DNA from 2 places in the Streptomyces sp. NPDC017890 genome. Region 2 is predicted to be linked to the other one. Evidence: predicted binding sites of a transcription regulator. Region 2 holds the regulator's gene; the other holds the start of a gene.
What was found. The regulator HspR, encoded in region 2, represses chaperone genes until heat shock. The targets are predictions, from matches to a motif close to TTGAGNNNNNNNNNCTCAA.
Positions count from the first base shown of each region.

Region 1 (11,253 bases), on a different contig from region 2:
GACCACGCCGACCTCCACGCGGGTGCCGCTCGGCACGGCCAGGGAGACCACCGCGCTGCGGCGCCAGCCCTTGCGGTCGAGCCACTTGAGGAAGCCCTTCCAGGGCAGGTCCTCGTAGGCCACGGTGAGCACGCCGTCCTGGTGGGTCACGATCAGGGGTGGTCCCTCGGTCTCGGAGACCTCCAGGCGGGCGGAACCTTCGTCCGTGCCCACGACGTTCACTGTTCCATTGACGATGCGTACCTGGAGCTCGCTCACGGACTCGTCGAAGGTGAGTTTCCTGGGCTCCGCGACGGACCACTCGGGCATGGTGCAGACCTCCTCGACCGAACGCGCCATATCGCGTCCTCCCTAATTCACGATATATCGCGGGCCTGGAAAGTCAAGGGACACGTTCCGGTGATCCGTGCTCGGACGGGGAGCCTCGATTGCCCTAGCTTGTGAACATGCCGACGGAAGAGTCCGTATCTGCCTCCGCCTCCGCTTCGGGTGCCCTGCTCCTGTGCCGCGCCGCGCCGGACTCGGTCGCCGTCGTCGTCCCGCTCCTGGGCGAACGCATGCCGCTGCTCCGGGCCGGCGAGGAGTGGAGCGTGCTCGTCCCCCAGGGCGGACCCTGGCGGCACGGCGACGAACCGGTCGACCGGGTGCTCACCGGCTGGGCGGCGGCGCTCGCCGTCGGCGCCCCGTGGCCCGTGATCGCCCTGTGGTGGGACGCCGACCGGGCCGGCTGCACCCTCGCGTCCGGTTTCCGCCGCACCGTCGGTTACGTGTGGCTCGCGGACGGCACCCCGGCCGGCGAGGACGAGGCGATGCGCACGTTCGCCGGCCGTCTCGGCCTGGACCCCGTACTGGACCTCCAGTCGCTGGACCGGCTGACGAGGCCCGACCCCGAGGCCGACGCCCGTACCAGGATGCGCGGACTGCTCGCGGTCCTCACGCGCGCGGGAGTCGCCCTCCCCGCCGGTCTCGTCCCCGGCGAATCCGCCGACCGCCTCGGCGCCGCCGCCCGCGCCCTGCCCGGCGTCACGCGGACCGAGGCCGCCGGGCGGCGCCCGACCGCCGGCGAAAGCCGTCTCGCCCCCTGGATGCCCTGGGTGGGCGGACCCGGAGCCCGCGCCCTGGCCCTGGCCCAGATGGCGGCCGGGCTGCCGCTCACCGCCTGGGCTCTGCGGCGCCGCAGCGGGGGCTGGATCACGGCGGGGGTGCTTCTGGTCGCGCACGGAGCGCTGGGGATGGCGTACGGGCTGACACGGAGTCCGTGACAGCCACTGGGGTTGTGGTGGCGGACAGCCTCCGGGGCCGTGGCGGGGCCTCACCTTTGGGGCCGTGGCGGGGCCTGACCTTTGGGACCGTGGCGGGGCCTGACCTTTGGGACCGTGGCGGGCGCTCACCTTTGGGGCCGTGGTGGCGGACAGCCTCTGCAACCGTAGCGGGGCTCACCTCTGGGACCGTGGCGGTGGGCAGCCTCTGGGACCGTGGCGGCGGACAGCCACCGGGGCCGTGGCAGCGGGCAACCTGCGGGACGCGGCGAGGGGACAGCCTCCCGGACGCGGCGGCGTACCCCGTGGAACTACTCCTCGTCGTCCTCGTCGTCCAGCCGCGCCAGCCAGGTCGCCAGCCGCTCCACCGGCACCTCGAAGTCGGGGTTGAGGTCGACGAAGGTCCGCAGCTGCTCGGCGAGCCACTCGAAGGTGACCTCCTCCTCGCCGCGCCGCTTCTCCAGTTCCTCGATGCCGCGGTCGGTGAAGTACAACGTGCTCTCCGTCGGATGGGTCGGCTGGACCGACTGAGTCGAACAGGGGATGGGGTTCCGTGGGAAACCGCTGGTCCCAGGATAGGCGCGCCCGTACCCGCGCCCGCACGCTCCCGGCCGCCGGTACGGGTACGTACGCCGCAGGGCCCGGCCCCGGTCTCCCGGGGGCCGGGCCCTGCGACGTCAGGCCGGTTGTTCAGGCTCAGGCCTCGAACACCTCACGCACCAGCTGCTCCTGCTCGGCCTGGTGCCGCTTGGCGGAACCCACGGCCGGGGACGAGCCGTGCGGGCGCGAGATGCGCCGCAGACGCTCACCGTGCGGGACGTCGGCGCCGACCGCCAGGTCCAGGTGGTCGATCAGGTTGAGCGCGATGAACGGCCAGGCACCCTGGTTCGCCGGCTCCTCCTGGGCCCACAGGTACTTCTCGGCGTTCGGGTACTTGGCGATCTCCGCCTGGAGCTCGGCACCCGGCAGCGGGTACAGGCGCTCGATGCGGATGATGGCCGTGTCCGTGATGCCGCGCTTCTTCCGCTCGGCGTCGAGGTCGTAGTAGACCTTGCCGGCGCAGAAGACGACCTTCTTGACCGCGGCCGCGTCGACCGAGTCGTCGCCGATGACCGGGCGGAACTGGCCCGTCGTGAACTCCTCCGCCTTCGACGCCGCGGCCTTCAGGCGCAGCATCGACTTCGGGGTGAAGACGACCAGCGGCTTGTGGTGCGGGTTGTGCACCTGCCACCGCAGGAGGTGGAAGTAGTTCGACGGAAGGGTCGGCATCGCGACCGTCATGTTGTTCTGCGCGCAGAGCTGGAGGAACCGCTCCGGGCGGGCCGAGGAGTGGTCCGGGCCCTGGCCCTCGTAGCCGTGCGGCAGCAGGAGGGTGACGCCGGAGGTCTGGTTCCACTTCTGCTCGGCCGACGAGATGAACTCGTCCACGACCGTCTGCGCACCGTTGACGAAGTCGCCGAACTGCGCCTCCCACATCACCAGCGCGTCGGGGCGGGCCAGCGAGTAGCCGTACTCGAAGCCCATCACCGCGTACTCGGAGAGCAGGGAGTTGTACACGTTGTACCGGGCCTGGTCCTCGGCCAGGTACAGCAGCGGCGTGAACTCGTCGCCCGTCTCGCGGTTGATGAGCACCGCGTGGCGCTGGCCGAAGGTGCCGCGCTGCGAGTCCTGGCCGGACAGCCGGACCGGGACGCCCTCGAGGAGCAGCGAGCCGACGGCGAGGGTCTCGCCCATGCCCCAGTCGATCGTGCCGTCCTCGACCATCGCCGCCCGGCGCTGCAGCTGCGGCAGCAGCCGCGGGTGCACGGTGACGTGGTCGGGGATGTTGACCTGGGACTCGGCGATCCGCTTGACGGTCTCGGCGGTGACCGCGGTGTTCACGGCGACCGGGAACTCGGCCTGCGGGTCCGAGGGCTCCGCGGCGGACGGCTGGGCAGCCGCCTCGCGGACCTCGGTGAAGACCTTCTCCAGCTGGCCCTGGTAGTCCTGCAGAGCCTGCTCGGCCTCTTCCAGGGTGATGTCGCCGCGACCGATGAGGGACTCGGTGTACAGCTTGCGCACCGAGCGCTTCTTGTCGATCAGGTCGTACATCAGCGGCTGGGTGAAGGCCGGGTTGTCGGTCTCGTTGTGACCGCGGCGGCGGTAGCAGATGAGGTCGATCACCACGTCCTTGTTGAACGCCTGGCGGAACTCGAAGGCCAGGCGCGCCACGCGGACGCAGGCCTCCGGGTCGTCGCCGTTCACGTGGAAGATCGGGGCCTCGATCATGCGGGCCACGTCCGTCGCGTACATGGAGGAACGCGACGACTCCGGGGCGGCGGTGAAGCCGACCTGGTTGTTGATGACGACGTGGACCGTGCCGCCGGTGCGGTAGCCGCGCAGCTGCGACATGTTCAGGGTCTCGGCCACCACGCCCTGGCCCGCGAAGGCCGCGTCGCCGTGGACCGCGACCGGCAGGACGGTGAAGTCGGTGCCGCCCTTGTTGATGATGTCCTGCTTGGCGCGGGCGACGCCCTCGACGATCGGGTCGACCGCCTCCAGGTGCGACGGGTTGGCGACCAGCGAGACCTTGATCTGCTCGCCGTCCAGGCCGGTGAAGGTGCCCTCGGCGCCCAGGTGGTACTTCACGTCGCCGGAGCCGTGCATCGACTTCGGGTCGAGGTTGCCCTCGAACTCGCGGAAGATCTGCGCGTACGACTTGCCGACGACGTTGGCGAGCACGTTCAGCCGGCCGCGGTGGGCCATGCCGATGACGACCTCGTCCAGGCGGGACTCGGCCGCCGAGTCGATGACCGCGTCCAGCAGCGGGATGACGGACTCGCCGCCCTCCAGGGAGAACCGCTTCTGGCCGACGTACTTGGTCTGCAGGAACGTCTCGAACGCCTCGGCGGCGTTCAGCCGGCGCAGGATGCGCAGCTGCTCCTCGCGCTCCGGCTTGGTGTGCGAGCGCTCGATGCGGTCCTGGATCCACTTGCGCTGCTTCGGGTCCTGGATGTGCATGAACTCGACGCCGGTGGTGCGGCAGTACGAGTCGCGCAGCACGCCGAGGATGTCGCGCAGCTTCATCAGCGACTTGCCGGCGAAGCCGCCGACCGCGAACTCGCGCTCCAGGTCCCACAGGGTGAGCCCGTGCTCGGTGATGTCCAGGTCGGGGTGCTTGCGCTGCTGGTACTCCAGCGGGTCGGTGTCGGCCATGACGTGGCCGCGGACCCGGTAGGAGTGGATCAGCTCGAAGACGCGGGCGGCCTTGGTGACGTCGTCGTCGTGCGAGGCGTCGATGTCCTTGAGCCAGCGGACCGGCTCGTAGGGGATGCGCAGCGCCTCGAAGATCTCGTCGTAGAAGCCGTTCTCGCCGAGGAGCAGGTTGGCGACCTGGCGCAGGAACTCGCCGGAGGCGGCGCCCTGGATGACCCGGTGGTCGTAGGTCGACGTGAGCGTCATGACCTTCGAGATGCCGAGCTTGTTCAGCGTGTCCTGGCTGGTGCCCTGGAACTCCGCCGGGTAGTCCATCGAGCCGACGCCCATGATGACGGCCTGGCCGGGCATCAGGCGCGGCACCGAGTGGACGGTGCCGAGGCCACCGGGGTTGGTCAGGGAGACCGTGACGCCGGTGAAGTCGTCCATCGTCAGCTTGCCGTCGCGGGCGCGGCGGACGATGTCCTCGTAGGCCTGCCAGAACTCGAAGAAGTTCAGCGTCTCGGCCTTCTTGATCGCCGCGACGACCAGCTGGCGGTCGCCGTTGGGCTTGACCAGGTCGATGGCGAGACCGAGGTTGACGTGCGCCGGCTTGATGAGGGTCGGCTTGCCGTCCTTCTCGCCGAACGCGTAGTTCATCGTCGGCATGGCCTTGATGGCCTGCACCATCGCGTAGCCGATCAGGTGCGTGAAGGAGATCTTCCCGCCCCGGGCGCGCTTGAGATGGTTGTTGATGACGATGCGGTTGTCGAACAGCAGCTTCACAGGGACCGCGCGCACGGACGTGGCCGTGGGCAGCTCCAGTGAGGCGTTCATGTTCTTCACGACCGCGGCGGCGGGACCGCGCAGGGTCACCAGCTCGGGGCCCTCGGGGGAGGCGGTGGCCTCCTTGGCGGGCGCGGCGGCCTTCGCCTGCGGCTTGGCGGCGGGCTTGGCCGGGGCCGGAGCGGCCGGAGCCGCCGGTGCGGCAGCGGCGGGCTGCGCGGCCGGCTTCGCGGCTGCGGCGGCCGGCTGGGCCGCCGTCCGGGGCTGGGCCTGGGCCGGAGCCTGGGCGGGAGCCTGCGCCTGCGGTGCGGGGGCGGCCTGCGGCGCGCTGCCGGAGTCCGCGCTCGTGGCACCGGAGCCCGTGGCACCGGAGGCGGCCTGGGCCGCGGGCGCGCCCGGCTTGTAGTCGGCGAAGAAGTCCCACCAGGCTCGGTCCACGGAGTTCGGGTCCTGGAGGTACTGCTGATAGATCTCGTCGACGAGCCACTCATTGGCACCGAACGCGGCCGCGGGGTTCTTGCCCGCGTTGCCCGCTTGGTCGGTGTCGGTCGAGATGCTCGAGTTACTGGGGGACTGTGGCGACACGGCGAGAACCGCCCTCTTCCGCTTCTTCACAAGATGGTGGACAGCGGGAATCAAGGCTACGCCTCCCGGACCCGGAAGGTCAGACCGGGCCGTTCATCGTCGCGTAAGTCACATCGCAGACCGCGTTTCGGCGCTGTAAATGGCGGGAAATAAGCGAGGTTCCGCTGCATGCGGGAAGGGGAGACCGGGACCCGGCGCCGAGAGGACGCGGGTCTCTACCTGGACTGCGCCTGATCACACGTGTCCGCCGGTGCGGACGGCAGTGGATCTTGACGCTCCGCTTCGAACCCTACGTCAATTCGATGCCGGGGGGAGACCCGGAAGGGTGATCAGGATGCGGCAGCCGCGCTCGGATTCGGCCACTCCGATCCGGCCGCCGTGCAGATCCACCGCCCAGCGCGCGATCGCCAGGCCCAGCCCGGTGCCGCCGTCGCTGCCCGGACCGTGCGGCCGGGACACCGAACCCCGGTTGAACCGCTCGAACACCCGGCGCCACTCCGAGCGCGGAATGCCGGGGCCCTCGTCGAGAACCTCCAGCTCCAGCGACTCCGGAAGGTCCCCGCGCCGCGCCCTGACCGTCACCCGGCCGTGCGGCGGGCTGTGCTTGACCGCGTTGTCGATGAGGTTGGCGACGACCTGGTGGATGCGCTCGGGGTCGGCGTGCGCGGTCAGGTCGGGCGGGAAGACGTCGAGGGCCAGGTGCACGTCGGTGCGGGTGTGGCTGCCGGACCCGGAAGCGATGCCCGCGCGTGCCGAAGCGACCATGTTGGCCTCCTTCAGCACGCCGGAGAGGTACGGCCAGACCTCGAAGCGCCGCTTGCGCAGCGGTATGACGCCGTTGTCCAGGCGGGAGAGGTCCAGCAGCGTCTCCACCAACCGGCCGAGCCGCTCCGTCTGCCCGAGCGCCGTCCGCATGGTCTCCGGATCGGCCTCGGTGACCCCGTCGACGATGTTCTCCAGCACCGCGCGCAGGCCCGCGATGGGGGTGCGCAGCTCGTGCGAGACGTTCGCCACCAGCTCCTTGCGCTGGAGGTCCTGGGCCTCCAGGTCGTCGGCCATGCGGTTGATGGTGACGGCCAGGTCGCCCAGCTCGTCGCGGCGGTTCTCGCGGACCCGGCGCGTGTAGTCGCCGTGCGAGATGGACCGGGCCACGGCGTTCATCTCGTCCAGCGGCGCGGTCAGCGAGTGCGCCACGAACTGGGTGATCAGCAGTGTGGCGATCATCGAGAAGACCGTGATGAAGCGCAGCTCCGTCTTGGTGTGCACCGCTATCACCGAGAGGCCGGTGGTGATCAGCACCGACGTGACGACCAGCGCGCCCAGCTTGGTCTTGATCGAGAACGGGCGTACGCCGCCCCAGGGTTCCCCGGTGCTCCGGGGGCCAGGACTCCTCCGTGCGGCCTCCCGCCCTGCGCTCATGGCGCCGGCGTCTCCAGCGCGTACCCCACGCCGTGCACCGTACGGATCCGCTCGGCCCCGATCTTGCGGCGCAGCGCCTTGATGTGGCTGTCCACGGTCCGGGTGCCGGAGGCGTCCGCCCAGTCCCACACCTCGGCCAGCAGCTGCTCCCGGGAGAGCACCGCGCGCGGGGTGTTCGCCAGGCAGGCCAGGAGGTCGAACTCGGTGGGGGTGAGGTGGACGTCCTCGCTGCGCACCCGTACCCGGCGCTGCGCGTGGTCGATCTCCAGCTCGCCGAGGCGCAGGATGCCGCTGCGCGGCGTCGAGGCGGCCACGACGGCCCGCTCCACCCGGCGCAGCAGCACGTGCACGCGCGCGGCCAGCTCGCGCATCGAGAACGGCTTGGTCATGTAGTCGTCGGCGCCCACGCCGAGCCCGACCAGCATGTCGGTCTCGTCGTCGCGCGCGGTGAGCATCAGCACCGGCACCGGCCGCGCGGCCTGCACGCGGCGGCAGACCTCCAGGCCGTCGAAGCCGGGCAGCATGATGTCGAGGATCAGCAGGTCGGGCTGCCATGCCTCGGCCGTGTCGACGGCGGCCGGACCGTCGCCCGCCGTTTGCACCAGGAACCCCTCGGCGCGCAGGCGGGTCGCGATGGCGTCCACGATCGTCTGGTCGTCCTCGACCACCAGCACCCGGCGCTGGGCGCCCGGGGTAGCCGTCGCCGTGCCGTTGTGGGAGGTCTGTGTCTGCTCCATCGCCCGCCCCTGAGGTGTGCTTACCGGAATCAGTGGGGTGATCCCTCGTCTGCGCATGACTGCGATTGACGCTTGAATGACCGCGTCAGGTCAGCAGCGTACGGGGATTCACCGCGCCTTTGCTATCCAGGTCCGACGCCGAGGTGGACGACGTCCGGAACGCCCCGGGCAACGGGGATCTCTTCGGTACGCACCTGCTGGAACCCGGCATTACGCAAGGTTTCTTCGAATTCCGGAGAGGGCTGCGCGGACCAGACGGCAAGCACCCCGCGGGGCCTCAACACCCGTGCGCAGCCCGCCAGTCCGAGGGGTGAGTAGAGCCCGTCGTTGCCCTCGGTGACGGTCCAGCCGGGGCCGTTGTCGATGTCGAGGCAGAGCGCGTCGTATGTGTCGGACGTCTCATTGACGTACCGCACCAGATCCGCTTCCACGATCTCCGTGCGCGGATCGGCCAGGGCCTCGGCGGACAGCGGGGCCAGCGGGCCGTCCCGGTGCCAGTCGATGACGGCGCGCTCGCGTTCGACGACCGCGATCCGGCCCCAGCGGGGGTCGGCGGCCGCGTGTGCGAGCGAGAAGCCGACGCCGAGCCCGCCGATGAGCAGGTGCGGCGCACTCCGCCCGCCACCCGGGGTGAGGGCGTCGGCCGCCGCGTCGACCAGCCGTCGCTCCGAGCGCCCGTCGGAGGTGTCCATCAGGAAGCAGCCGTTCGCGATGATCTGCAGCAACGCCCCGTGCCGGCGCAGGACGACCTCACCGTGCGGGCCCTCGCGACGGTCCAGCACTTCGGGGATGCCGTGGTCGTGGGAGTCATGGGAAGTGATGGGCATCGACCCATCCTGGCAGTGGGAATGCCGGGCGGTCCGGCCGTGCTCTCACCCACAGGGTCCGAAGCGGGCCGAAGCGCCTCCGCCCTCCGCTCCTTGATCGCTCAGAGCGAACACGCTTTGGGGAACAATCATGGACTCCCTTTCATTGAGTCGATGTAACTCAACTTGACTGCCGAAGGGGAGATCATGGCTGCTGAGTCCGAAGCCTTCACACCGCTCACCCTGCCCGTGCTGCCGCTCGACGACGAGGTGGTGCTGCCCGGGATGGTCGTCCCCCTCGACCTGAGCGACACCGAAGTACGCGCCGCGGTGGAGGCCGCCCAGGCCGCCGCCGGGGCCGAGCCCGGCAAGCCCCGGGTCCTGCTCGTCCCGCGCGTCGACGGCACCTACGCCGGGACCGGCGTCCTCGGCACGGTCGAGCAGGTCGGCAGGCTGGCCGACGGCGATCCGGGCGCCCTGATCCGCGGACGGGCCCGGGTGACGATCGGCGCCGGCACCACCGGCCCCGGCGCCGCGCTGTGGGTGGAGGGCACGCGTGTCGACGAGACCGTGCCCGAACCCCTGCCCGGCCTGGTCACCGAACTGGTGAAGGAGTACAAGGCGCTGGCCACCGCCTGGCTGCGCAAGCGCGGTGCCTGGCAGGTCGTGGACCGCGTCCAGGCCATCGACGACGTCTCCGCGCTCGCCGACAACTCCGGCTACTCGCCCTTCCTCACCACCGAGCAGAAGGTCGAGCTCCTGGAGACCGCCGACCCGGTCGCCCGCCTCAGGCTCGCCACCCAGCAGCTGCGCGACCACCTGGCCGAGCAGGACGTCGCCGAGACCATCGCCAAGGACGTCCAGGAGGGCGTCGACAAGCAGCAGCGGGAGTTCCTGCTGCGCCGCCAGCTCGAGGCCGTGCGCAAGGAGCTGCGCGAGATCAACGGCGAGCGGGAGGGCGAGGAGTCCGACGACTACCGCGCCCGCGTCGAGGCCGCCGACCTGCCCGAGAAGGTCCGCGAGGCCGCGCTCAAGGAGGTCGACAAGCTGGAGCGGTCCTCCGACCAGTCGCCCGAGGGCTCCTGGATCCGCACCTGGCTCGACACCGTCCTCGAACTCCCGTGGACCGTCCGCACCGAGGACGCCTACGACATCCAGGGGGCCCGGGCCGTACTGGACGCCGAGCACGCGGGCCTGGACGACGTCAAGGAGCGGATCACCGAGTACCTGGCGGTGCGCAAGCGGCGCGGCGACCGGGGTCTCGGCGTCGTCGGCGGGCGGCGCGGGGGCGCCGTACTGGCCCTCGTCGGCCCGCCCGGCGTCGGCAAGACGTCCCTCGGCGAGTCCGTCGCCCACGCCATGGGCCGCGAGTTCGTCCGCGTCGCCCTCGGCGGCGTCCGCGACGAGGCCGAGATCCGCGGCCACCGGCGTACGTACGTCGGCGCGCTGCCCGGCCGGATCGTCCGCGCCATCAAGGAGGCCGGGTCGATGAACCCGGTCGTGCTCCTCGACGAGATCGACAAGGTGGGTTCGGACTTCCGGGGCGACCCGGCCGCCGCCCTGCTCGAAGTCCTCGACCCCGCCCAGAACCACACCTTCCGGGACCATTACCTGGAGGTCGAGCTCGACCTGTCCGACGTGGTCTTCCTCGCCACCGCCAACGTCCTGGAGGCCATCCCGGAGGCCCTGCGGGACCGCATGGAGCTGGTCCGCCTCGACGGCTACACCGAGGACGAGAAGATCGTCATCGCCCGCGACCACCTGCTGCCGCGCCAGCTGGAGCGGGCCGGGCTCGACAAGGACGAGGTCACGGTCGACGAGGGCGCCCTGCGCAAGCTGGCAGGCGAGTACACCCGCGAGGCGGGCGTGCGCACCCTGGAGCGGTCGATCGCCCGGCTGCTGCGCAAGGTGGCGGCCCAGCACGAACTGGGCGAGCGGGAACTGCCGTTCACGATCACGGACGGCGACCTGCGCGCCCTGATCGGCCGGCCGCACCACGTGCCCGAGTCCGCCCAGGACCCGGCCGAGCGCCGCACCTCGGTGCCGGGCGTGGCCACGGGCCTCGCGGTGACCGGCGCCGGCGGCGACGTCCTGTACGTCGAGGCGTCGCTGGCCGACCCGGAGACGGGCGCGGCGGGTCTCACCCTGACCGGTCAGCTGGGCGACGTGATGAAGGAGTCGGCGCAGATCGCGCTGAGCTTCCTGCGCAGCCGCGGCGCCGAGCTGGAGCTGCCGGTGGCCGACCTGAAGGAACGCGGCGTTCACATCCACTTCCCGGCGGGCGCGGTGCCCAAGGACGGCCCGAGCGCCGGCATCACGATGACGACGGCGCTGGCCTCACTGCTTTCCGGGCGGCTGGTCCGCACCGACGTGGCGATGACCGGCGAGGTGTCGCTGACCGGCCGCGTGCTGCCGATCGGCGGGGTCAAGCAGAAGCTGCTCGCGGCGCACCGGGCGGGCGTCACCACGGTGATCATCCCCAAGCGC
Region 1 is NZ_JBIRHU010000004.1:279,868-291,120, reverse strand. It holds gene ACH4F2_RS07815 (DUF4097 family beta strand repeat-containing protein) at 1-309, opposite strand, end outside; gene ACH4F2_RS07810 (hypothetical protein) at 447-1,262, shown strand; gene ACH4F2_RS07805 (DUF6104 family protein) at 1,571-1,753, opposite strand; gene ACH4F2_RS07800 (multifunctional oxoglutarate decarboxylase/oxoglutarate dehydrogenase thiamine pyrophosphate-binding subunit/dihydrolipoyllysine-residue succinyltransferase subunit) at 1,956-5,804, opposite strand; gene ACH4F2_RS07795 (sensor histidine kinase) at 6,099-7,223, opposite strand; gene ACH4F2_RS07790 (response regulator transcription factor) at 7,220-7,960, opposite strand; gene ACH4F2_RS07785 (spermidine synthase) at 8,083-8,787, opposite strand; gene lon (endopeptidase La) at 8,974-11,253, shown strand, end outside.
Region 1: a site for HspR is predicted at 8,933-8,951, ahead of lon (endopeptidase La). Genes of this name have one in related genera too.

Region 2 (11,253 bases):
CAGCAGTTCGGCAAGGAGGGCGAGCCCTTCGACCCGACGATCCACGAAGCCCTGATGCACTCCTACGCACCGGACGTCACCGAGACGACGTGCGTGGCGATTCTGCAGCCCGGGTACCGGATCGGCGAGCGCACCATCCGCCCCGCGCGGGTGGCCGTGGCCGAGCCGCAGCCGGGCGCGCAGACGGCCAAGCCGGCCGAGGAGAACACCGAGGCACAGGCCGACCCCGCGGAGAACGCGGGGAACGCCACAGACGCCGGGAACAAGGAGAGCGGTGGCCCGGACGAGGGCTGAGCTTGAAGTGACGAGAGAGGAGGGACGTCGGGGATGAGCACCAAGGACTTCATCGAGAAGGACTACTACAAGGTCCTCGGCGTCCCCAAGGACGCCACCGAGGCCGAGATCAAGAAGGCGTACCGGAAGCTCGCCCGCGAGTACCACCCGGACGCCAACAAGGGAAACGCCAGGGCGGAGGAGCGCTTCAAGGAGATCTCCGAGGCGAACGACATCCTCGGTGACCCCAAGAAGCGCAAGGAGTACGACGAGGCCCGCAGCCTCTTCGGCAACGGCGGTTTCCGTCCGGGGCCGGGCGCGGGCGGCGGCGGCACCTTCAACTTCGACCTGGGCGACCTCTTCGGAGGCGGCGCCCAGGGCGGGGGGGGCCAGGGCGGAGCCGGCGGCTTCGGCGGCGGGCTCGGCGACGTCTTCGGGGGCTTGTTCAACCGCACCGGTGCCGGCGGCCCCGGCACCGGCACGCGGACCCAGCCGCGGCGCGGCCAGGACATCGAGTCCGAGGTCACCCTCAGCTTCACGGAGGCCATCGAGGGCGCGACGGTCCCGCTGCGGATGTCCTCGCAGTCACCCTGCAAGGCCTGTTCGGGCACCGGCGACAAGAACGGCACGCCGCGCGTGTGCCCGACCTGTGTCGGCACCGGACAGGTCGCCCGGGGCTCGGGCGGTGGCTTCTCGCTCACCGACCCGTGCCCGGACTGCAAGGGCCGCGGCCTGATCGCCGAGGACCCCTGCGACGTATGCAAGGGCTCCGGACGCGCCAAGTCCTCCCGGACGATGCAGGTCCGCATCCCGGCCGGGGTGTCGGACGGGCAGCGCATCCGGCTGCGCGGCAAGGGCACACCGGGTGAGCGGGGCGGCCCGGCGGGCGACCTGTACGTGGTCGTGCACGTCAAGGAACACCCCGTCTTCGGCCGCAAGGGCGACAACCTCACCGTCACCGTCCCGGTCACCTACGCCGAGGCGGCGCTCGGCGGCGAGGTCCGGGTCCCGACCCTGGGCGGCCCGTCCGTCACGCTGAAGCTGCCGGCGGGCACCCCGGGCGGACGCACCATGCGCGCGAGGGGCAAGGGCGCGGTCCGCAAGGACGGCACCCGCGGTGACCTTCTGGTCACCGTCGAGGTGAGTGTTCCGAAGGACCTGACGGGGAAGGCTCGTGATGCGCTGGAGGCGTATCGCGAGGCGACCGCGGACGAGGATCCGCGGGCGGAGCTGTTCCAGGCCGCGAAGGGAGCTTGACGGAGATGGACGGTCGTCGACGCAATCCGTATGAACTGACCGAGGACACCCCGGTCTACGTCATCTCGGTGGCGGCCCAGCTTTCCGGCCTGCACCCGCAGACCCTGCGTCAGTACGACCGCCTCGGCCTGGTCTCCCCGGACCGCACGGCCGGCCGCGGCCGGCGCTACTCGGCCCGCGACATCGAACTGCTCCGCACGGTGCAGCAGTTGTCGCAGGACGAGGGAATCAACCTGGCCGGAATCAAGCGCATCATCGAACTGGAGAACCAGGTCGCCGCGCTCCAGGCCCGAATGGCGGAGCTGCAGGACGCCCTCGACGGCGCGGCGACGGCGATGCGCCAGCGCGAAGCGGCGGTGCACGCCTCGTACCGCCGGGACCTGGTCCCGTACCAAGAGGTACAGCAGACCAGCGCTCTGGTGGTGTGGCGCCCGAAGCGGCGCGGTCAGTCCCCGGACTGACCGGCCGCACAAGGCAGAAGGGCGACAGCAGGCCCGGAGGTTCGACCGAACCTCCGGGCCTGTTCACAACGGTGCTGTCTCATTGGTCTAGTACTTCTTGACGATTTCGTGAAGACAGCGTTGGCTTCCCTCACCTGGGTCACCACAACACCCGTGTGTCGGAAGGTAAGCGCAGTGAACAGCCGTGCCCGTCGTGTCGCCATATCCGTGGCCGCGTCCATGATGACCATTTCGCTGGCCGCCTGCGGTGTGCTGGGCGCGTCGGAGAGCAGTGACGAGGCGAGCCCGGCCAAGGGCAACGACATCACTGTGGGACTGCTGCTTCCGGAGACGGAGAACACGCGCTACGAGCAGTTCGACTACCCCTTCTTCAAGGCGAAGATCGCCGAGCTCACGCGTGACGAGGGCAACGTCAAGTACGCCAACGCCGAGGCGAGCCCCTCGAAGCAGGCCGCCCAGATGCAGCAGATGATCGACGACAAGGTCGACGTGATCGTCCTCGACGCGGTCGACGCGAAGTCCGTCGGGGACAGCGTGCAGAAGGCCAAGGACGCCGGTATCCCGGTCATCGCCTACGACCGGCTGGCGGAGGGCCCGATCGACGCCTACATCTCCTTCGACAACGAGCTGGTCGGCGAGGTCCAGGGGCGCTCGCTCATCGAGGCGCTCGGCAACGACGCGGACAGCTCCGCCAAGATCGTCATGATGAACGGCTCGCCCACTGACCCGAACGCCAAGCAGTTCAAGGCGGGGGCGCTGTCCCAGCTGAACGGCAAAGTGACGATCGCCCAGTCCTTCGACACCAAGGACTGGAAGGCGCAGAACGCCGAGGTGAACATGATCGAGGCGATCGAGAAGATCGGCAAGAAGAACATCGCGGGCGTCTACTCCGCCAACGACAGCATGGCGGGCGGCATCATCAAGGCCCTGGAGGACGCGGGCGTCACCGACCTGCCGCCGATCACCGGTCAGGACGCGGAACTCGCGGCGGTGCAGCGGATCGTCACCGGCGAGCAGTACATGAGCGTGTACAAGTCCTACCCGCAGGAGGCCGAGAACGCCGCGGAGATGGCCGTGGCGCGGGTCCAGGGCCGGGACATCCAGTTCGACGCGCTCGCCCGCGACAAGGTCGACAGCCCCAGCCACCAGGGCATCCCCGCGCAGCTCGTCCCCGTCGTCGTCCTGACGCAGGAGAACATCCGGCAGACCGTCGTCGCGGACGGCTTCTACAAGGTCTCCGACATCTGCACCGCCAAGTACGCGGAGGCGTGTGCGGAGATCGGGCTGAAGTAGTCCCGAGCAGTCCCGGTAGTGCCGAGCAGTCCCGGGTGATCCCGAGCAGGCCTGGCCGGTCCCGGTACGCTGCCCTGGACATAGCGGCCGCAACCGGTGTTTTCCGGCCGTCGCCGCCTGTCGAGCCGTGTTGCGGACCCGGGCCCGGCCGCGCATAGTTGCGCTGCGGAAAGAGCCGGAACCGGGGGTGGGATGGGTGATGGCCGGGCACGGGGCGGATGAGCATCCACACGGTGCCGACCGGCTGTGCGCGGCCGGGGACCGCGTGTACTCCCGGGCCGTACGACGCGGCCGGCTGCCCCGCCGGGACGCCGAGCCGGTCCCCTGCCTCCTGGAACTGGCCCTGCTGCACCCCGACCCCGACGACATGGACTGGCTGGTGCCGACCTCACCGCAGGAGGTCATGACCCGCCTGCTGCGCGGGGTCCACGACGAGGTCAGCGCCAGTCAGCGGCGGGTGGGTTCCGCGGTGGAGGCCTTCGAGTGGTACGCGGGCCTCGGCCGGCAGATCCGGACGGTGGCCGGTGCCGAGGGCACGGCGATCCGGGTCCTCGACGGCCTGGCCCGCATCCAGGCGGCGATGGACGAGGCGACGCAGGCGTGCACGACGGAGGTGCTCACCGTCCAGCCCGGCGGCATCCGGCGGGAGCACGAGCTGTCGGAAGGGCTGCACCGGGCGCTGGCGTTGCGCGGGCGCGGGGTGCGGATGCGGGACCTGTACACGCACGTCGCCCGGCACGGGCAGGGCCTGCTCAACTACCTGGAGCTGATGGGCGACACGGTGGAGGCCCGCACCCTCGACGAGGTCATCGACCGCCTCATCCTCTTCGACCGCACGGTGGCCTTCATCCCCGCCAACACCGAGCGCACGGTGGCCCTGGAGCTACGCCACCCCGCCCTGGTCGCCTACCTGGTCACCGTCTTCGAACGCCTGTGGCGCCTGGCGATCCCCTTGACCGCCCCGCTCCCGGACACCGGCATCGAGGGCATCTCCCACCGCGAGCAGTCCATTGCGGCGCTCCTGGCGGAGGGCCACCAGGACGCGGTGATCGCGGAGCGCCTGGGGATAAGCGTCCGCACGGCCCGCGCCCACATCGCCCGCCTGTCGGAGACCCTGGGCGCGACCAGCCGCACGCAGTTGGGGGTGCGCATCGCCCAGGCGGGCCTGGACGGCTCCCCGCGCGGCACGGCGCCGTCCGCCCCCGTCAGGGTTCCTGGTCCAGAATCCCCGACTGCCCGATGAGGTAGCCGAGCTGTGCCCGGCTTTCGCTGCCGAGGGTGGCGGCGAGTTTGGCGATGTGGACGCGGGCGGTGCGGACGTTCATGCCGAGGCGGTCGGCGATGTCGGTGTCGGTGTGGCCTTCGATGAGAAGGGCGGCTATGGCGCGTTGGCGGGGGGTGATGCCGCCCAGCGACTGGCGTTGGACGGTCTTGGGGTGCATGGGTGTGGCCAGGCGCCAGAGACGGTCGAAGACCGTGACGAAATGGGAGATCAGTGCGGGGTGGCGGACTTCGAGGGCGAGAGAGCGATCGGCGCTGGCGGGGATGAAGGCGACCGTGCGGTCCACGACGATGAGGCGTTCGGTGATCTCATCAAGGGTGCGGGCCTCCACGTCACCTGCCAGTTGCTCGTAACGTGCGAGGACGTACGGGGCGTTGCGGACGGTGTGCTGGTAGAGAGCACGTATGCGGCCGCCGCGGTCGAGGAACTCCTGGTCCCGTTCCATGGCGGCTTCATGGTGGTGAAAGGGTGGCTTGACCAGACCGTCGTGTGGTTGAACGGACAGAACTTGCTCCGAGGCGCAGGCCATCGACTCGCCGATGGCCTGGCCGATGCGTTCCTTGCCGCTGAGAAGCCTCAGAGTCGGGGTCTCCTCAGCCGTCCCCGGATGGGTTCCGGCCTGTATGAGCGTGTTGAAGGTGTCGATCAACTGTGCCTCGCGGCGCCGTTGGCCGGCGATGTGCTGCCCTGAAGTGCGCAGCAGCCGGTGCAGTGCCGTGACCGGGGAGACGGGTTCGAGTCTGCTGGGGTCGTCGAGCACCGGGTGCAGGAGACCGTAGTCGATCAGGCAGGGCGCTGCATCGATGTCCTGCTGGGTCACGTGCCCCTCTTGGAGGGCGCGTTGATACACCCGCGTGCCCTGGGTGCAGAGTTCCTCCGGCCCATGGACGGCATGCGGCACCGTCACTGCGCGGCATCCCCTTGCTTGAGCATTTCTGACTCCGCGATGAGGTAGCCGAGCTGTGCCCGGCTTTCGCTGCCGAGGGTGGCGGCGAGTTTGGCGATGTGGACGCGGGCGGTGCGGACGTTCATGCCGAGGCGGTCGGCGATGTCGGTGTCGGTGTGGCCTTCGATGAGAAGGGCGGCTATGGCGCGTTGGCGGGGGGTGATGCCATCCCCGTGCCGGTGCGTCCTGTCGGTCATGAGCGGATCTCTCCTCCCAGCCTTGGGGACTCCTGCTCCAAGATCCCCGACTGGGCTATGAGATAGCCGAGTTGGGCACGGCTGCCGCTGCCGAGTACCGCCGCCAGTTTCGCGATGTGCGCTCGGCAGGTGCGCACGTTCATGCCGAGACGGCGGGCTATGGCCTCGTCCACGTGGCCCTCCACCAGGAGCTTGGCGATCGAGTGCTGGATGTTGGTGATGCCGTCGGGGGCCGTTTCGTACGGGGCTCCGGCGGTCAGCGGAACTGCTCGGCTCCAGATGAACTCGAACACCTTGATCAGGTAGCGGACAAGGCCTGGGTGACGGATCTCCAGGGCGACCTGCCGGTCCTCACGGATGGGGATGAAGGCGACGGCCTCGTCACAGATGATGAGGCGCTCGACGAGTTCGTCGATGGTGCGGTGCTCGACCTTGCCCTTCGCGAACTGGTTGACGTAGGCGAGTCGCTCGGGGTTGTACCGCGCGGTGTGTTGATAGAGGGTTCGGATGCTCACCCCTCGCTCGATCAGCGGTTTGTCGCGCTCCAATGCTTCCAGCAGGCGGTTCTCGGCGCTACGGGCGCTGCCACTCGGCTGAACGGTGAGCATTTCGGTCTGGCACTGGGCCGTGGCCAGGTCAAGCGCCGCGTTGATGCGGTCCAGGCCCTCCAGCACGCTGATGGAGTGGGTCGGGGCGGTGGCCTGCACGCCGAGAGCCATGAACGGCTCGAAGGCTTCGGCGAGTGCGATCGACAGCCGTCGATGCTCGGTGATCTCGCGCTCGATGGGGTTGAGCCGCTGTGCCAGGGCGATCACCGGAGGCACAGGACGCAACCATTGTGCATCGTCAGGATCGGGATGAAGCAGCGCGAACTCCATCAGACACGGAGCGGAATCGGCATCCGTCCGCAGTATTCGTCCTGTCCGCAGAGCCCCCGCGTAGAGGCGGCTTCCGTCCTCGCAGAGCTCGGTGACCGAATGGGGATGTGTCGCTTTGGTCCCATTTGATATCAATTCTCCACCCCCCAGGGTCCTGAACGTGCAGGAACATGATGCACCGATTGTGTGGCCATGACGTGCCTGAATGAGCCATCGTCTTATCCGACGGGGGATAGAGGGGATCTTCAAGTGAGGACGAAGCCGACTATGCGTAAGAAAATGCTTCGCTCGGTGCTTGTTGTCGCCGTCTCCGCCGTTGTGGCCTTCGGGACTCTGGCTGGCCTCTCCGGTGCGAAGAGCGACGCGCACCGTGCGGTTGTTGGGGTCGAGATTGCGCCCGCCGTCGCGGTCGGTGACGAGGCAGTCAATCTCCCGGCGGACAGCAAGTGGGACTGATCAACATGACCACACCACCCGACGACCGCTCCTTCCGGCGCGAGATGGCCACCGCCTACCGCTCCGGCTGGCACTTCATCGACCTGGTCACCGCGATCCCCCACGCCGGTGACTCCCTGATGGTGACCGTCTTCGGCGAGCCGGTCGTCGTCACGCTGGACGAGGACGGCGACGTGCGCGCCTACCGGTGCCTGCGACGGCCCCGAGGGGCGCCGCAGCCCGTGCGGTGCGCCATCCGGTACGGAATGATCTTTGTGAACCTGGACCAGCGGGACCACCGGCTCGTGCAGCCGGAAGTCCCCGAAGTGAGGACCATCTCGGCCACCCCCCGCAGTGCCTGACGCGATTCCCCCGTCGTAACAAATCGCTCAGGTGCTTCCCCCCGGCAGCGGCGTCACCGTGACCTGAACACGGTGACGCCGCTGTCGTTTGCGGTGACATTTCGGGGTATCCCCCTGCCGTCGGCTGGCTGGAAATCCTCTCGCGCCGCGTGGGCACCCACAGAGGGGAGCGCGGTGGCCGCGCGGGGGGAAGCCATGCCCGCGTTTCTTCCTTGAGTGGAATAGACTCAACTTTGTGTACGTTGCCTGAGTCAGCACTGGGAGACACGGCCGACCGCCGACGGCCGACGCGAGGAGGGAAGCCAGAACGTGGACGCCGAGCTGACCAACCGGAGCCGGGACGCCATCAACGCGGCCAGCAACCGGGCCGTGACCGAGGGGAACGCCGACCTCACCCCCGCCCACCTGCTCCTGGCCCTGCTCCAGGGTCAGGACAACGAGAACATCACCGATCTGCTCGCCGCCGTGGAGGCCGACCTCGCCGTCGTACGCGCCGGAGCCGAGCGCATCGTCGCCGGACTGCCCAGCGTGACCGGGTCCACGGTCGCGCCGCCGCAGCCCAGCCGTGAGATGCTCGCGGTGGTCGCCGACGCCCAGGCCCGCGCCAAGGATCTCGGGGACGAGTACCTCTCCACCGAGCACCTGCTCCTCGGCATCGCCGCGAAGGGCGGCGCGGCCGGTGAGGTACTGGAGGGGCAGGGTGCCAGTGCGAAGAAGTTGCAAGAGGCCTTCCGCAAGGCCAGGGGAGGGCGTCGAGTGACCACCGCCGACCCCGAGGGTCAGTACAAGGCGCTGGAGAAGTTCGGCACCGACTTCACCGCCGCCGCCCGGGAGGGCAAACTCGATCCCGTCATCGGGCGGGACCAGGAGATCCGGCGCGTCGTGCAGGTGCTCTCCCGCCGTACCAAGAACAACCCCGTCCTCATCGGCGAGCCCGGTGTCGGCAAGACCGCCGTCGTCGAGGGGCTCGCCCAGCGCATCGTCAAGGGGGACGTGCCCGAGTCGCTCAAGAACAAGCGGCTGGTCGCGCTGGACCTCGGCGCGATGGTCGCCGGCGCCAAGTACCGGGGCGAGTTCGAGGAGCGGCTGAAGACCGTCCTCGCCGAGATCAAGGACTCCGACGGGCAGATCATCACCTTCATCGACGAGCTGCACACCGTCGTGGGGGCCGGGGCCGGCGGCGACTCCGCCATGGACGCCGGGAACATGCTCAAGCCCATGCTCGCCCGCGGAGAGCTGCGCATGGTCGGCGCGACCACGCTCGACGAGTACCGGGAGCGGATCGAGAAGGACCCGGCGCTGGAGCGGCGCTTCCAGCAGGTGCTGGTCGCCGAGCCGACCGTCGAGGACTCCATCGCGATCCTGCGCGGGCTCAAGGGGCGCTACGAGGCGCACCACAAGGTGCAGATCGCGGACAGCGCGCTGGTGGCCGCAGCGACGCTGTCCGACCGGTACATCACCTCCCGTTTCCTGCCCGACAAGGCCATCGACCTCGTCGACGAGGCCGCCTCGCGGCTGCGCATGGAGATCGACTCGTCGCCCGTCGAGATCGACGAACTCCAGCGCGCCGTCGACCGGCTCAAGATGGAGGAGCTGGCGATCGGCAAGGAGACCGACGCCGCGTCGCTCGAGCGCCTGGAGCGACTGCGCCGCGACCTCGCCGACAAGGAGGAGGAGCTGCGCGGCCTCACCGCACGCTGGGAGAAGGAGAAGCAGTCCCTCAACCGCGTCGGTGAGCTGAAGGAGAAGCTCGACGAACTGCGCGGGCAGGCCGAACGCGCCCAGCGCGACGGCGACTTCGACACCGCCTCCAAGCTCCTGTACGGCGAGATCCCGACCCTGGAGCGCGACCTGGAGGCCGCCTCGGAGGCCGAGGAAGAGGTCGCGAAGGACACCATGGTCAAGGAGGAGGTCGGCGCCGACGACATCGCGGACGTCGTCGCCTCCTGGACCGGCATCCCCGCCGGGCGGCTGCTGGAGGGCGAGACGCAGAAGCTGCTGCGGATGGAGGACGAGCTGGGCAAGCGGCTCATCGGGCAGAAGGAGGCCGTGGGGGCGGTCTCCGACGCCGTACGCCGCAGCCGCGCCGGGATCGCCGACCCGGACCGGCCCACCGGGTCGTTCCTGTTCCTCGGCCCCACCGGCGTCGGCAAGACCGAGCTGGCCAAGGCGCTCGCCGACTTCCTCTTCGACGACGAGCGGGCCATGGTCCGTATCGACATGTCGGAGTACAGCGAGAAGCACAGCGTCGCCCGGCTGGTCGGTGCCCCGCCCGGATACGTCGGGTACGAGGAGGGCGGTCAGCTGACCGAGGCCGTGCGGCGGCGTCCGTACACCGTCGTGCTGCTCGACGAGGTCGAGAAGGCGCACCCCGAGGTCTTCGACATCCTGCTCCAGGTGCTGGACGACGGGCGCCTCACCGACGGCCAGGGCCGCACCGTCGACTTCCGCAACACCATCCTGGTCCTCACCTCCAACCTCGGCAGTCAGTACCTGGTCGACCCGACGACCGGCGAGGCGGAGAAGAAGCAGCAGGTCCTGGAGGTGGTCCGGGCGTCCTTCAAGCCGGAGTTCCTCAACCGGCTGGACGACCTGGTCGTCTTCTCGGCACTGTCCAAGGAGGAGCTGAGCCGGATCGCGCGGCTGCAGATCGGCGCCCTGGCCCGGCGCCTCGCCGAGCGCCGGCTCACGCTGGAGGTCACCGACGAGGCGCTGGCCTGGCTGGCGGAGGAGGGCAACGACCCGGCGTACGGCGCCCGGCCGCTGCGCCGCCTCGTGCAGACCGCGATCGGCGACCGGCTCGCCCGGGAGATCCTCTCCGGCGAGATCAAGGACGGCGACACGGTCCGCGTGGACCGCTTCGGCGACGACCTGATCGTGGGACCGGCGAGCGGCAAGACGCTGTAGGACCGGTGCGACGCACGGCCGTCCGGCCCGTCACCCCTGGTGGGTGGCGGGCCGCCGAGTTCCGTGGCCGCCGCCTTCGCCCGCTGCCTTCCCGCTGCCTTTCCGTCGTCTGCCCACCCTCTGCCCGCCCTCTGTCCGCAGGCTGTGTCCGCGGCCTGTCCACCCGTCCGGCCGGATCGTGTCAGCCCAGGGCTGACAGGCCCCCGGCGGGCTTGCCACGCCCCTCCCCGCATGGGGGAGGATGACCAGATCCGTACGAAGGGAAATTCACGGTGACCATCGACCCGTCCTCGATTCCGAACTTCGGGGGCAAGCAGCCCGAGCCGCAGCCGCAAGGACCGGCGGGCCCCGTCGTCCCGGATCAGGATCTTGTGAAGCAGCTCCTCGAACAGATGGAGCTGAAGTACGTCGTCGACGACGAGGGTGACCTCGCGGCGCCGTGGGAGCAGTTCCGTACGTACTTCATGTTCCGCGGTGAGGGTGACCAGCAGGTCTTCTCGGTGCGGACGTTCTACGACCGGCCCCACCAGATCGACGAGAAGCCGCAGCTGCTGGAGTCGATCGACGACTGGAACCGGCGCACCCTGTGGCCCAAGGTGTACTCCCACACCCACGACGACGGCACGGTCCGCCTGATCGGCGAGGCGCAGATGCTGATCGGCATGGGCGTCAGCCTGGAGCACTTCGTCTCCTCGACGGTCAGCTGGGTCCGGGCCGCCATCGAGTTCGACCGGTGGCTCGTGGAGCAGCTCGGCCTCGAGCAGGAGGTCGACGAGTCGGAGAAGCCGACGGACGAGGACGGCGAATAGTCCGCCCCGTGTGAGGAGAGCCCGCCCCCCCGCCACCGCGGGGAGCCGGGCTCTCGTCATACGGTCGTACCGTCGTGACTCACCCGGCCAGCGTCTTCAGCCGCCCCACCGCCTCCTCCAGCACCGACGTCCGCTTGCAGAAGGCGAACCGGA
Region 2 is NZ_JBIRHU010000009.1:110,207-121,459, forward strand. It holds gene grpE (nucleotide exchange factor GrpE) at 1-294, shown strand, start outside; gene dnaJ (molecular chaperone DnaJ) at 328-1,530, shown strand; gene ACH4F2_RS13985 (heat shock protein transcriptional repressor HspR) at 1,536-1,991, shown strand; gene ACH4F2_RS13990 (substrate-binding domain-containing protein) at 2,166-3,284, shown strand; gene ACH4F2_RS13995 (LuxR C-terminal-related transcriptional regulator) at 3,484-4,527, shown strand; gene ACH4F2_RS14000 (LuxR C-terminal-related transcriptional regulator) at 4,490-5,473, opposite strand; partial or broken gene ACH4F2_RS14005 (helix-turn-helix transcriptional regulator) at 5,470-5,682, opposite strand; gene ACH4F2_RS14010 (helix-turn-helix transcriptional regulator) at 5,706-6,587, opposite strand; gene ACH4F2_RS14015 (hypothetical protein) at 6,855-7,043, shown strand; gene ACH4F2_RS14020 (hypothetical protein) at 7,049-7,384, shown strand; gene clpB (ATP-dependent chaperone ClpB) at 7,694-10,291, shown strand; gene ACH4F2_RS14030 (YbjN domain-containing protein) at 10,564-11,100, shown strand; partial or broken gene ACH4F2_RS14035 (aminotransferase class I/II-fold pyridoxal phosphate-dependent enzyme) at 11,180-11,253, opposite strand, start outside.